2 regions of the Peribacillus frigoritolerans genome follow, and region 2 is predicted to be linked to the other one. Evidence: predicted binding sites of a transcription regulator. Region 2 holds the regulator's gene; the other holds the start of a gene.

Region 1 (7,640 bases), 2.7 Mb from region 2:
ATCGACAAATCCCGAGTATGCAATTCATAAATGACTATGTCCTCAGCTTTTTCGAGAGGTGGTTTATCCCGTGTCCACCTTTTTGGGTTCGTATCTGTTAAATCTATCACGACTCCTTTAATACCATTAACAGTAACTGCACGAACATATGGATCGACGGCTTCACTCCAGATTTCTCCCACTCTCACTTTATATGTATAAATCAATCCATCCTGATCACCGTCCAACTCAATCGTCCAGGTACCTTTTTCCGAACGAACCATCGGAATCTCCATTCCATCTGAATCATCCCAATGTTTATAAGTAACTAGCTTAGCTTCAGATGCAAGTGGCGCCCATAACCGGAATGCCGTTTTATCTTTAAGATAGGAATTTCCTAAATCTTTGCCTTCATAGAAATATAGGTCATCCAATTCCGACGGATTTACTGGATTAATATTAGCAATCGGCAGGGATTCCAACTGATTTTCCGTTTCATTATCCGTAGGTTTTCGATTATTTTTATTTTCCTCTTCAAAATAAGAAAGTGAATCTTTAATAGGTCATTCCTCCATTGAAATTCCCATTTCAGAACAGGAATTATTAATTTTTATAATCATTAGCGAATCTTCACTTATGTTATGATTCCACAGGCATTACCCATCAAAACATTTGATCGGCAAATTATGTCGAAAATTCAGAAATCTATATTTTTATCGAAAGCTGTAGGTCATTTAGCCGGACCTTACCCTTTTATGAAAACGAAGCCTAAAAAAGATAAAAAAATGCCTCCATAACAGTTTTACGGTCTTGGAGGCATTTCTAGTACTCTTTATGGTGTTTTAATAATTTTCACAGAGTTATCTTCAACAATTGCAGTGAAGTTCTTAACTTCGGGCTGCTCAAAGATAAAGTCAGTGATGCCGTCTTCGAGCTGTTCTTGTAGAACCCGGCGTAGCGGTCTCGCCCCGAAAGTTGGGTGATATCCGAGTTCAATTAGCCTTTGTTTCGCTTCATTAGTTACATCTAAAGATAAACCATTTGCAGCAAGTGTTTCGTCAAGCTCGTGAATCATGATATCAACGATTTGCAGAAGATCTTCTTTCTTCAATGCCGAGAATTCAATGATGCTATCGAATCGATTCAGGAATTCCGGTTTGAAGAAGCTGCCTAAAGATTGTAGGATTGAAGCTTCTTCTACAGCTGAACTTGTACCGAATCCCATTACTTTTTGTTTCTCACCGACTCCAGCATTACTCGTCATGATGATCACGGTATCTTTAAAAGTAACGGTCCGGCCTTGACTGTCGGTTAAGCGGCCATCTTCCATGATTTGCAGGAACATATGCATTACATCCGGATGTGCCTTTTCGATTTCATCCAATAAGATGATACTGTAAGGCTTGCGGCGAACTTTTTCCGTCAATTGTCCAGCTTCCTCATGTCCTACATATCCAGGAGGAGAACCGATTAATTTAGAAACACTGTGTTTCTCCATGAATTCACTCATGTCAAGACGAATCATCGCTTCCTTGTCCCCGAATAATTCCTCAGCAAGAGTTTTTGCCAATTCGGTTTTACCGACTCCTGTCGGACCAACGAAAAGGAAAGAACCGGTAGGACGGTTTTTTGATTTTAACCCGGCACGACTTCTTCGAACGGCCTTGGAAACCTTTTTGACAGCTTCTTCCTGCCCGATTACTTTTTTCATCAGCTCCGCTTGGAGGTGAACCATTCTTTCTTGCTCATCTTCTTGGAGCTTACCTACAGGTATACCAGTCTTTTGTTCGATGATATTTTGAATGTCTTCAACGGTAACGGTTGGCTTAATTGCAGCTTCCCCAGCCTGCAATGACTTTTCCAGTTTTTCTTCTTCATCACGAAGAACCGCAGCTTTTTCATATGCTTCTTCTTTTAAGGCCATTTCTTTTTCTTTATAGATTTGAGCCAGACGCTCTTTCATGTTTTCTACTTGGCCGTCTTCGATGGTCAAGTTCAATTTGGAACCAGCTTCATCCATTAAGTCTATTGCCTTATCAGGCAGGAAACGGTCTTGAATGTAGCGGTTCGAAAGTTCAACAGCCGCTTTAAGGGCTTCCTCACTATATGTCACACCATGATAAGATTCGTAACTATCCTTTAATCCACGTAAGATGACAAGTGCCTCAGCCGTTGTCGGCTCATTAACGTGTACAGGCTGGAAGCGCCTTTCAAGGGCACCATCTTTTTCAATTTTCCTATATTCTGATAAAGTGGTTGCTCCGACAAGCTGGAGTTCGCCGCGTGCAAGTGCAGGCTTCAAGATATTTCCTGCATCCATTGATCCTTCGGCCGAACCCGCTCCCACTAGCTGATGAATTTCATCGATGAATAGTATGACATTTTTTCTTTCCTGTAATTCGCTGATCAATTGCTTCATTCGTTCTTCGAATTGCCCTCTAATTCCAGTATTCGAAACAAGGGACGCTACATCAAGCATATATACAAGCTTATTACGTAATTTAACTGGCACTGAACCTTCAACAATCGCTAAAGCAAGACCTTCAGCAATGGCTGTTTTGCCGACACCAGGTTCACCGATTAAAACTGGATTATTTTTATTGCGCCTATTTAGAACTTCAATGACGCGTTTAATTTCTTCATTTCGTCCGATAACCGGATCAATAAGTCCTGCTTTAGCAGCATCGGTCAAATTGCGGCCATACTCCTCAAGCAATCCTCCATCCTCGCCATGTTCAGCTGAATCCGGTTTTGGTACACCATTATAATTAAATGGATTGAATGAATTTGGAGATCCGTTAAATTGGAATTTCCCTATATCCATTCCGCCCATAGCTGCTCCAAGTTTGTTTCGCTCTTCTTTATAACAAGTGGAGCACAGTTTCACATCATGCTCCTGACCATTCATATTTAGGTGAACTTGAATATTAGCTTGGTTTACATGGCATTTTTCACAAAGCATGTAGTACTCCTCCTTTAAAAAATGAATTTAAAAATCTTTGACCTTCTTTGACTTTCTGACTTTATTATACATTGACCTTCTTTGACTTTCAATAATTTTGTCTGGGAATTTTTTTGATAAAAAAAGAAATTACCTTGAATTGGTTTGCTAAGCATATTAAACTATCCATTTCCAGTCAAATAAAAAGATTCTATGTATGCCCCTTAGTATTTTCTGTTAGTATTGATTACCCACTTCAGGACTCACCATAACCTTAAACTATTACAAAACGCCAATTCTATTGTCCATATGCACCTCATCCACTCTTATTTTTTAAAACAAAAAAAGACTTTATTAAGTCTTTTTAAGGTTTGTACAATTTTTAAACGTTGGATTTCCACTCCAGGTACTCGCTTTACGCGGGCGGTCGGGGAGCCTCCTCGGCGTCTTCGCGCCTGTGGGGTCCCCCCTTGACGCGCTTTTCCCGCAGGAGTCTCTTACACCCGCTCCAATCAACTTTGTTTTAACTTTAAGATAGAACACTTTTGCCTACAGTCTTTTTTGTTTTTAAGTAGTATTAATACTTGAGGTGATATCGAACTTTCTAAAAAGTCCCCACGTTGTCCAACCCATGCCATGCTTTCCTTTCCGCTATAGCTGCTTCAATTCCAATAAAAAATCAAAAAGGTTTCGGAATGAAACCTTCCGAAACCTTTTTGTCTACAAATTGAAAGAGACTTCATTAAGTCTCTTAGCTTTTTTATATTAAGAATGATTTTCTTCTATTATATACGTTTCGCACCAATATACTTTGGCTTCCAATAGGTATTATTGGTTTTAGCGTATGACACTCCTTTAGATGACGAAGAGTGTATGAATTCATTGTTTCCTATGTATATAGCCACATGTGTAGGTTTTTTCGCTTTATTTGGTGCAAAAAACATTAAGTCACCTTTTTGCAGGCTTTTAACTTTCTTACCTTTTTTATATATGTCAGCAGCAGTTCTTGGTAAATTCTTACCAGCTTTTTGATATGAATACTTCACTAAACCGGAACAATCAAAACCTGAAGAAGAAATGCCACCCATTTTATATTTTGTACCTAATTCACTTTTAGCCACTTTAATAGCTTTTGTATGATATGAAGCAGCTTCCACTTGGTCCCCAGCAAAGGATGCGGTTACAAGCGTAATAGCCAATGACAATCCGACGACAATTTTCTTAAACAAATTATTTTACCCCCTGATGTGATTTGCTAAACCTAATATACTAGAAAAGGTATATCACTCGCATCACAGGATCTTTACAAATATGTTACATTTAGTAGATTTAGGAAGAATGACCATATAAAACATAAAAATAAGTCGAATGATGTGTCCTTTTCGCTTAAATCTTACTTTACCTCATAGAAAAAACAGTAGTTAGATAACCACTGTCCAGTTTATCGATTAAAGAAGATTCGAGAATTTTAATATCCTTCATGTTTTTTATTTGATTATACGAATGGATCCCGCTCTAAAATGAAGAAATTTGCGACGAAATCCAGCTAGCCGAGACCCCACGTCCGCTTGCTTTCATGGTCGGCGGGAGCGAATTTCTGGAATCAACTAACTGCAGGCAAACTGGCTCTACTCCAATTTGTCTGCAGCCTGAACAGCGATAAAAAAACACTGTTAAAATTCTTTTGAGAAAAATGGAAGAAATAATTTCACCCCACGTTTATTAAAAGGTAAACATTTCAAATCTGCAATTAAATGACTTATGTATCCTAATGAACAAGTTGCGAAAATCCCGTCAATCCCCATAAAGGCTTCGAATTGAAAGGCAATGATGCCAAAAAAAGCGATACCGGCAATCGAATGGGTATAACTTCTATGTGGTGTAAAGGATGCCAGGATAATATAGACGCCTAACAGCCACAACCAGCTTTCCTGCAAAGATAAACCGCCGCCTAAAACCGCTAATCCAGTCAGGGTCAGCATATGCCTTTGCCTAATGAATGAAGAAATAATGATGATTCCGATTCCTGCACCTACACCGATCCACTTTTCCGTATCAGAGCCTTCCAAAAGACTATAAATGATCATTAATATCCCAATCGTTTGTGCTATCGTTCGGATAAACTTATGTGAAAAGGTAATCCTATTACTTAACTTCCCATCAATATCCATATCGGGCATCAGCCCTGAAACTCCCCCGATGCCCACCAAGAATAAAGTGGTGGTTGGATCTGTTTGAAGTGTGTTTGCCGTCAAGAATCCAACTGTTGCCCCTATAGCCATGTGTGCTGTACCGTTCACTGTCTCTCTCCTGTCCCTCTAAGATGTAATCTGCTTCCAAAAAACGAATGTTTGTTCGAATCCCTGCATACTAACTATACAACATTTTGGGGAAAATTTCTCTAGTTCTTATAAATAAAGCCATAGAAATCAGTAATTAGACCATATAAAGAACCTTATTATTTTAGTTTCTTAGCTCGTTCTATATAAAGTATACTTTCAACCTTTTTGGGTATTGGGAAATTAAATTCAGCCAGTAACATTTATTTTTGGAGATATAACCAATTACGAAGCTCAATTATGGAATGTTTAGGTGAATCAAAACTTAGAAATGAATAGTCAATGAAGTCCACATACTTATTGATTGCAGAATTCCTTTTGTTGAATAAAGTCGGAATATAGTAAGGAAACTCTTTAACTGAATGAAGAATAGGTAACTGCTCATATACAATCGATAACGTTCTGATGATTCTTTTTTTTGTTTTGTGACGCTTAGCATCCGCTAGTAATCTTTCAAAATCGATATCCAGGTTTATAAGAAGTTGAATGATATCTATAAAATACTTTAATGAATCCATGTTATGCCGCCACCCATGGAGACAAATCGTATAAAAAAGATGGTAATCGGAAAGTTGTTTAACATGAAGTGAGTCATTGATGAGATATCCTTCTTTCCAAAACTCGGTGATTTCCAAATTAGCGGTATCTTTCTTTAAAATATCCCAATGAAGTTCGATGGTTAGTGGGATTTTGGATTCAGGAAGGTATTTACTGAACGAAGTATGAAAATGATTAGGTATTTGTTTCTCCTTTTGTTTATACCCTAATTGTTTGACCGATTCAATTGCCTGATCCATGTCACTAGCTTTAATTAGTAAATCGATATCAGACGTGGGCCGAGCTCCAAGATGGCCGAACTGTTCCTCAGAAAAAAGCGTCCCTTTTAAAGGAATAACATCTAAGCCGTTATGTTCAAATTCACGCAAAACCAAATCTGTTTGACTTTTAATCAGGATATTTTGATAAAAGACACTTTGAAATTTTTCAATTATTACTTGCTGAAAGAACGCTGGAGTATCCATAAACCTCCCATTCCCTTTCATTAGGAACAATATTTGCGGATGAATTTTCGATTTTTCTATTTCATTTAGAAGCTGCCAATAATATTCTGAGTCAATTGGCAACTTTACTTGCGGTTCAAATAGTACCTGCAGAATCGTTGGATTCAATGGGAAAGTCTCCCCTTTACTCTTTGTTGTAAATTTAGGTGCTTTCGTAACATCCTCGATATAAACGGAAATGTAAGTATTAATCCACCCCATGCTTTTGCTAGAAAACCAGAAGCATGCAATTTGGAATTCCGTTTTTGGACATAAACAAGTTTACCAATCAATTGTTCCAATTGTACTGTATGATCAAAGCTTACATTAGTATCTCCTTTGAAAAGGTATCCGGGTTGCTGATCACTTTTCATTTCCTTATAATACCGGTGGGCAATCAATCGATTAGATGAAGTGTAAAACAAAATAATATCCCCTTTTTTTAAATGAAAAGGATTGCATTCATTAAAGTTACATATATCCCCTTCCTCTATAAAAGGATACATACTACATCCTTGCGCAGGTAAATTAAGTGAGCCCTCTTTTTTCAGTGTCATCTTAAATAATTCGACAATCTCCTTGTCAAATAACATGCTGAATTAATCCAAACTGTAATAAATCCAATAAATACGACTCTATGTCATCTTTTGCTATTTCCTCTGCCGTTAAATATTGATCAGTTAATGTCTGAATCAAGGAGTCCACTGTTTGTGCTTGGTTTAAAAGCCCCCAGCAAAACCCACCGATTTCATTTAGCTTTGTCACTGTGAATTTTTCAGTATGTAAAATAATCCATTCATCACCAAGTTGCGTGGCTTCCACATGATTACTTTGAATATATTGGACCATTACGAAATCAACTCCCAAAAAGTATCGTTTTTCTGAAAAAAGAGGTTATATATAGGTACTTGGTTAACCAGTTCCGTTAACATCCCTAGTATCACTTTTTTATTTGCTGGATGATCTGACCAATAAAACACTTTATTTATCATTGTTATAAGCGAATCCGATTTAGTAAGTATTTCTCTTTGGTTTTGAAGAGACTGATGCAAGACTTGAATACTCCCTAATGGGAAAATTTCTTCTTCCCCAGCAGCTAGGATTTCACTTCGGAATGGCGAATTATATACTTCCATTTTTTCGGATGAAATTTTTAAAATGGTTGCTTCATCCGAGAGAAGGTTTCGCGGATAAGATAATTTTGCTGCCGTTGATTTTCCAGCACCAGAATGACCTGCAAAAATATGAGCTTTACCATTTTCTATTACGCAAGAAGAGTGAAGCAGCAGCCCCCATTCATGGTATACAATGAACGAACTGTATAAATTAATTAATGCATGC
Region 2 (7,640 bases):
CTTCCACCGAATGCCTAAGGTTTCCTGAGGAAGGCTCGTCCGCTCAGGGTTAGTCGGGACCTAAGCCGAGGCCGAAAGGCGTAGGCGATGGACAACAGGTTGATATTCCTGTACCACCTATACATCGTTTGAACGATGGGGGGACGCAGAAGGATAGGGTAAGCGCGCTGTTGGATATGCGCGTCCAAGCAGTTAGGCCGGAAACGAGGCAAATCCCGTTTCCATTAAGGCGGAGCTGTGATGGCGAGGGAAATATAGTACCGAAGTTCCTGATTCCACGCTGCCAAGAAAAGCCTCTAGTGAGATGTAAGGTGCCCGTACCGCAAACCGACACAGGTAGGCGAGGAGAGAATCCTAAGGTGTGCGAGAGAACTCTCGTTAAGGAACTCGGCAAAATGACCCCGTAACTTCGGGAGAAGGGGTGCTTTTTAGGGTGAATAGCCCAGAAAAGCCGCAGTGAATAGGCCCAGGCGACTGTTTAGCAAAAACACAGGTCTCTGCGAAGCCGCAAGGCGAAGTATAGGGGCTGACACCTGCCCGGTGCTGGAAGGTTAAGGGGAGAGGTTAGCGCAAGCGAAGCTTTGAACCGAAGCCCCAGTAAACGGCGGCCGTAACTATAACGGTCCTAAGGTAGCGAAATTCCTTGTCGGGTAAGTTCCGACCCGCACGAAAGGTGTAACGATCTGGGCACTGTCTCAACGAGAGACTCGGTGAAATTATAGTACCTGTGAAGATGCAGGTTACCCGCGACAGGACGGAAAGACCCCGTGGAGCTTTACTGCAGCCTGATATTGAATTTTGGTACAGCTTGTACAGGATAGGTAGGAGCCTGAGAAGCCGGAGCGCCAGCTTCGGTGGAGGCGTTGGTGGGATACTACCCTGGCTGTATTGAAATTCTAACCCGCGCCCCTTATCGGGGTGGGAGACAGTGTCAGGTGGGCAGTTTGACTGGGGCGGTCGCCTCCTAAAGAGTAACGGAGGCGCCCAAAGGTTCCCTCAGAATGGTTGGAAATCATTCGTAGAGTGTAAAGGCACAAGGGAGCTTGACTGCGAGACCTACAAGTCGAGCAGGGACGAAAGTCGGGCTTAGTGATCCGGTGGTTCCGCATGGAAGGGCCATCGCTCAACGGATAAAAGCTACCCCGGGGATAACAGGCTTATCTCCCCCAAGAGTCCACATCGACGGGGAGGTTTGGCACCTCGATGTCGGCTCATCGCATCCTGGGGCTGTAGTCGGTCCCAAGGGTTGGGCTGTTCGCCCATTAAAGCGGTACGCGAGCTGGGTTCAGAACGTCGTGAGACAGTTCGGTCCCTATCCGTCGCGGGCGCAGGAAATTTGAGAGGAGCTGTCCTTAGTACGAGAGGACCGGGATGGACGCACCGCTGGTGTACCAGTTGTCTTGCCAAAGGCATAGCTGGGTAGCTACGTGCGGACGGGATAAGTGCTGAAAGCATCTAAGCATGAAGCCCCCCTCAAGATGAGATTTCCCATGGCGCAAGCTAGTAAGATCCCTGAAAGATGATCAGGTTGATAGGTCAGAGGTGGAAGCATGGTGACATGTGGAGCTGACTGATACTAATAGATCGAGGACTTAACCAACGCTTTTTAAAAAATGAAATACCTTCTTATTATCTAGTTTTGAAGGAACAACGTTCCTTTTATGTTTGGTGGCGATAGCGAAGAGGTCACACCCGTTCCCATTCCGAACACGGCAGTTAAGCTCTTCAGCGCCGATGGTAGTTGGGGGTTTCCCCCTGTGAGAGTAGGACGCCGCCAAGCCATTTATTAAGATCAGCCATCCAGCTGGTCTTTTTTGATGTTCGTAATTAAAAAAGTTTTTTATTTCAGGGACAGCATGGGCTGGCCTTATTTTTGGTGAGCTGAGAATTGGGCAGAATTTAAGTTGTGAAACCTTAAGGAGAAGGAAAAAATAGCAGGTTTTGCATTTATCTTTTTAGGGTATTAATGTAAGATATTTCAACTTTAATGTTCAATGGGGTATGTAACTACATATAATTTGGAGAAAATGGATATTACAGAAAGAAAGTGCGTTTAAGTTGCAAAATGCATTTTTCCTTGTATAATAATAGTCAAATATAGTCAAAGTCAGAATGGAGGAGGCTGAGTGAGAAACATATCTGATGTTATCGAAACTTATTTGAAGCAAGTACTTGAAATAAGTCAAAAAGATATCTTGGAGATTAAAAGAAGTGAAATAGCAGATAAATTTCAGTGTGTTCCTTCTCAAATCAATTACGTAATCAATACCAGGTTTACCATCGAGAGAGGTTATGTTGTAGAGAGTAAGCGTGGGGGCGGCGGTTATATACGCATCATGAAGGTGGAATCACAGGATTCCGTGCAACTTATCAACCAATTATTATCGCTTATTGGTTCCAGGGTAACTCAATCGATGGCTGAAGGAGTAATTTCACGGCTGATGAATGAAGACGTCATTAATGAAAGAGAAGCAAAGATAATGATGAGCGTCATAGATAGATCGGTGATTTATATCGACCTACCTGACCGCGATGAACTTAGGGCTAGAATTTTAACTGCGATGCTTACGACTTTAAAATATAAATGAAACTGGCAGAGGTGATGAACGTTGATTTGCCAAGAATGTCATCAAAGGCCTGCTACCCTGCACTTCACCAAAATCATCAATGGAAAAAAGACTGAAGTCATGATTTGTGAGAAATGTGCTCAGGAAAAAGGCGAAATATTCATGGATGCAGGCGGACCTGGTTTTTCAATAAATAATTTATTAGCAGGATTGTTGAATATGGAGTCGAATATTCAACAGACGAAGGCAAATGCATTTCCTAAAACGGAAGAGAGGCGTTGTCCGCATTGTCATCGATCTTATAAAGAATTTGTCCATATTGGCAAGTTTGGCTGTGCCGAATGTTATAAAACGTTCAATGAACAGTTAAATCCCATTTTAAAGAGAGTTCATAGCGGAAATACAGCACATATAGGGAAAATTCCAAAAAGGATCGGTGGCACCATCTATCTTCGAAAGCAAATTTCAGATTTGAAAGAAGTTTTAAAGGCCCACATTGATCAAGAGGAATTCGAGAAAGCGGCAGAGGTAAGAGATAAGGTACGTTCCCTTGAAAAAAGGTATGAAGCCCAAGAGGGAGGCGAGGAATTATGAGCTTGGAAAAGTTTGTAGAAAACGCTTTGAGTTCCTGGATGAGTGCCGAAGGGCCGGAAATTGATATTGTATTGAGTTCGCGGATTCGGCTGGCCAGGAATTTCAAAGACTTTACCTTCCCAACCTCCTTTTCTAACGAAGAAGCTAAAAAAATAATTGAATTGGTCAAAAAAAGAAGTGAAGAGGAAGTGACTCCAGAGATTGGGAAACTGGAACTTTTAGAGATTGACCAATTGCAGCCACTGGAAAAGCGCGTTCTCGTTGAAAAACATTTAATCAGTCCTCATTTAGTCGAAGATTCAGCGAAAAGCGCATGTCTCCTTTCGGAAAATGAAGAAATAAGCATCATGATAAATGAAGAGGATCATCTCCGTATTCAATGTTTAATGTCGGGATTGCAGCTGAAGGAAACCTTAAAGATTGCAAATGTTCTTGACGATTGGATTGAAGAATCCATAGACTATGCATATGATGAAGAAAGAGGATACCTAACTAGTTGTCCGACTAATGTGGGAACAGGATTAAGGGCTTCAGTCATGATGCATCTTCCCGGCCTGGTCCTTACACAGCAGATGAATAATATCATACCGGCTATCAACCAATTGGGGTTGGTGGTTCGAGGGATTTATGGAGAGGGCAGTCAAGGTTTAGGGAATATTTTTCAAATCTCAAATCAAATTACTCTTGGAAAGTCGGAAAGGGATATCGTTGAAGACCTAAAAAGTGTAGTGCAACAAATCATAGCCCAGGAACGGTCAGCGAGGGATGCATTAGCGAGGACTTCCCACATACAATTAGAAGATAGAATTTTCCGCTCATATGGAATTTTGTCCAATGCTCGAATCATCGAGACCAAGGAGGCAGCTACCTGTATCTCCGACGTTAGGTTAGGGATAGATCTTGGGTATATAAAAAATATTTCCAAAAGCATTTTAAATGAGTTGATGATTTTGACGCAGTCGGGATTTTTACAAAAGTACGCAGGCGGCCCTTTAAGAACCCATGAAAGGGATATTCGTAGAGCAGCACTCATCCGGGAACGCTTGAATTTCACGGAATCTTCCTCCACTTAGAGGTCATTGACCTCTTTAGGGAGTATCAAATTTCATGTAATAGATATGGAGCAAGAATAAGCTTCTGCCATTACTTAGAGAATTGCCAGCAACTTTATTCAAAACGAAAATTCTTAAGGAGGAATTCCCTATGATGTTTGGTCGTTTTACTGAAAGAGCCCAGAAAGTATTAGCATTAGCCCAAGAAGAGGCAATCCGTTTAGGTCATAATAATATTGGCACGGAACATATTTTACTGGGTCTTGTCCGAGAAGGTGATGGTATTGCAGCCAAAGCGTTATATGCTCTTGGATTGGGTCCGGAAAAGATTCAGAAAGAAGTGGAAAATTTAATTGGCCGTGGACAGGATACGGCTCAAACGATACATTATACCCCGAGAGCCAAGAAAGTCATTGAACTTTCCATGGATGAGGCAAGAAAATTAGGTCACTCATATGTTGGGACAGAGCATGTTCTTCTAGGTCTTATACGAGAAGGGGAAGGTGTAGCTGCCCGCGTATTGAATAATCTCGGTGTAAGTTTAAATAAAGCCAGGCAACAAGTATTACAGCTTTTGGGCAGCAATGAATCAGGTGGTCATCAAGGTTCTGCCGCTTCAAATGCGAGCACACCGACACTGGATGGCTTAGCCCGTGATTTAACGGCGATTGCCAGGGAGGGAAGCCTGGATCCCGTTATCGGAAGAAGTAAGGAAATACAGCGTGTCATTGAGGTATTAAGCCGTCGTACAAAAAATAACCCAGTATTGATCGGTGAACCTGGGGTAGGTAAAACAGCCATTGCTGAAGGGCTTGCCCAACAGATCATCAATAATGAGGTACCTGAAATTTTACGCGATAAACGCGTAATGACACTTGATATGGGTACTGTTGTGGCTGGTACTAAATACCGTGGTGAATTTGAGGACCGGTTGAAGAAAGTCATGGATGAAATACGTCAGGCGGGTAATATCATCCTATTCATCGATGAATTGCATACATTGATTGGTGCAGGTGGTGCAGAAGGTGCCATTGATGCCTCCAATATCCTAAAACCATCATTGGCCCGTGGTGAATTACAATGTATCGGTGCTACAACATTGGATGAATACCGTAAGTATATTGAAAAGGATGCTGCGCTTGAACGTCGCTTCCAGCCAATCCAAGTCGATGAGCCGACTATTTTGGAATCCATCCAAATTCTCAAGGGGCTGCGTGACCGTTATGAGGCACATCACCGCGTATCGATTACTGACGAAGCGATTGATGCCGCAGTCAAATTATCCGACCGTTATATTTCCGATCGCTTTTTACCGGATAAAGCAATTGACTTGATTGATGAAGCTGGCTCCAAGGTTAGACTGCGCTCATACACAACGCCACCTAACTTAAAGGAACTTGAAGTGAAGCTAGATGATGTTCGCAAGGAAAAGGATGCTTCCGTTCAGAGTCAGGAATTTGAAAAAGCTGCTTCGCTTCGCGATACGGAACAACGCTTAAGAGAACAATTGGAAGAAACGAAAAAAACTTGGAAAGAAAAACAAGGGCAGGAGAACAGTGAAGTCACTGTGGATGACATTGCACATGTCGTATCCAGCTGGACGGGAGTGCCAGTCACTAAATTGGCGCAAACAGAGTCAGATAAACTGCTTAATATGGAGTCAATCCTCCATGATCGTGTAATTGGGCAGGAAGAGGCCGTCATTGCGGTTTCTAAAGCAGTACGACGTGCCAGGGCAGGTTTGAAAGATCCTAAACGTCCAATTGGTTCATTCATCTTCTTGGGACCTACAGGGGTCGGTAAAACCGAGCTTGCCCGTGCTTTGGCTGAATCCATATTTGGTGATGAAGATGCCATGATTCGCATCGATATGTCTGAATATATGGAGAAACATTCGACTTCACGTCTTGTTGGATCCCCTCCAGGATATGTTGGATACGAAGAAGGCGGTCAGTTAACGGAAAAAGTGCGGAGGAAACCATACTCCGTCGTTCTGCTTGATGAAATAGAAAAGGCGCATCCGGATGTCTTCAATATCCTTCTTCAAGTATTGGAAGACGGAAGACTGACAGATTCCAAGGGGCGTACTGTCGATTTCAGGAATACCATTCTGATCATGACATCGAATGTAGGTGCGTCGGCCTTGAAAACCGATAAGTATGTCGGCTTTAACATCCAGGATACTGGCCAGGACTATAAAAATATGAAAGGGAAAGTGATGGAAGAACTCAAACGTGCATTCCGTCCGGAATTCCTGAATCGTATTGATGAAACCATCGTGTTCCACTCATTAGAGAAGGATCATTTGAAACAAATCGTTACATTAATGTCAAATCAGCTTACTACCCGTTTGAAAGAACAGGAGATATACTTGGAGCTGACAGATGCGGCTAGAGAAAAAATTGCTACGGAAGGTTTTGATCCGGAATATGGGGCAAGGCCAATCCGTAGGGCGCTTCAGAAGCATGTAGAAGATTATCTATCCGAAGAGTTGCTTAAGGGCAACGTGAAAAAAGGGCAAACGGTCGTAATGGATGTCGTTAATAATGAGTTTGCAATCCGGCAAGGCGAGCCTGTTAATGTAAGTGAATAACCTGATCCTAAACTTCGAGGTACACGCAGATTCTTTTGCAGTGTACCTCTGTTTTTTATCTATAGGTAGATATGAGTATAAACGGGACAAGCAAAGTGAATATTTTTTTAAAAAAACTTAGCCTTAAGAAGGTTTAAATAAAACAGAGATATAATATCCTTAATATAGATATTTTTTCCAAAGGAAGAGGAGTAATTTATGGCTGTAAAAAAGAAAACAAAATTTATGTGTCAGTCTTGTGGATATGAGTCCGCGAAATGGATGGGGAAATGCCCAGGCTGCGGTGAATGGAACAAAATGGTCGAGGAAACCGAAATTGTTAAACCTGCTAGAAAGGGCGCTTTTACCCATTCGGAGGTTAGAGGTTCCGGGGAACGAGAGAAGGCAGCACCCATAACGACCATTCAATCAGAAAAAGAACCACGGATTAAGACGGATTTAATGGAATTGAATCGTGCTCTTGGGGGCGGGATCGTACAGGGGTCACTTGTATTGATCGGAGGGGACCCGGGTATCGGTAAGTCCACCCTGCTTTTACAGGTATCATCCCAATTGGCGCATAAACAGAAAAAAGTGCTATATATATCAGGTGAAGAATCAGTCAAGCAGACCAAATTGAGAGCGGACCGGCTTGGGACCATGTCGGAACATCTATTCGTTTATGCTGAAACCGATATGGACTATATCCAACAGGCCATTACAGAGGTAAAACCGGATTTGGTCATTATTGACTCCATTCAAACGGTATATCATTCGGAGGTTACATCTGCCCCGGGAAGCGTTTCACAAGTGAGGGAATGCACAGCCTCACTCATGCGCATAGCTAAAACGAAC

What was found. Region 2 encodes CtsR, which represses protease genes until heat stress. Its sites were predicted from a motif close to ATGGTCAATAAAGGTCAAACA; they were not measured.
Region 1: the regulator CtsR is predicted to act here: its motif matches at 2,976-2,996, upstream of ABOA58_RS13885 (ATP-dependent Clp protease ATP-binding subunit).

The regions. Positions count from the first base shown of each region.
Region 1 is NZ_CP158190.1:2,823,941-2,831,580, forward strand. Features, by position in the region: partial or broken gene pulA (type I pullulanase) at 1-428, opposite strand, end outside; gene ABOA58_RS13885 (ATP-dependent Clp protease ATP-binding subunit) at 812-2,941, opposite strand; gene ABOA58_RS13890 (C40 family peptidase) at 3,706-4,149, opposite strand; gene ABOA58_RS13895 (metal-dependent hydrolase) at 4,594-5,220, opposite strand; gene ABOA58_RS13900 (nucleotidyltransferase family protein) at 5,463-6,428, opposite strand; gene ABOA58_RS13905 (signal peptidase I) at 6,425-6,892, opposite strand; gene ABOA58_RS13910 (PqqD family protein) at 6,882-7,148, opposite strand; gene ABOA58_RS13915 (hypothetical protein) at 7,148-7,640, opposite strand, start outside.
Region 2 is NZ_CP158190.1:100,043-107,682, forward strand. Features, by position in the region: rRNA gene ABOA58_RS00535 (23S ribosomal RNA) at 1-1,600, shown strand, start outside; rRNA gene rrf (5S ribosomal RNA) at 1,665-1,780, shown strand; gene ABOA58_RS00545 (CtsR family transcriptional regulator) at 2,127-2,588, shown strand; gene ABOA58_RS00550 (UvrB/UvrC motif-containing protein) at 2,610-3,161, shown strand; gene ABOA58_RS00555 (protein arginine kinase) at 3,158-4,234, shown strand; gene clpC (ATP-dependent protease ATP-binding subunit ClpC) at 4,365-6,806, shown strand; gene radA (DNA repair protein RadA) at 7,005-7,640, shown strand, end outside.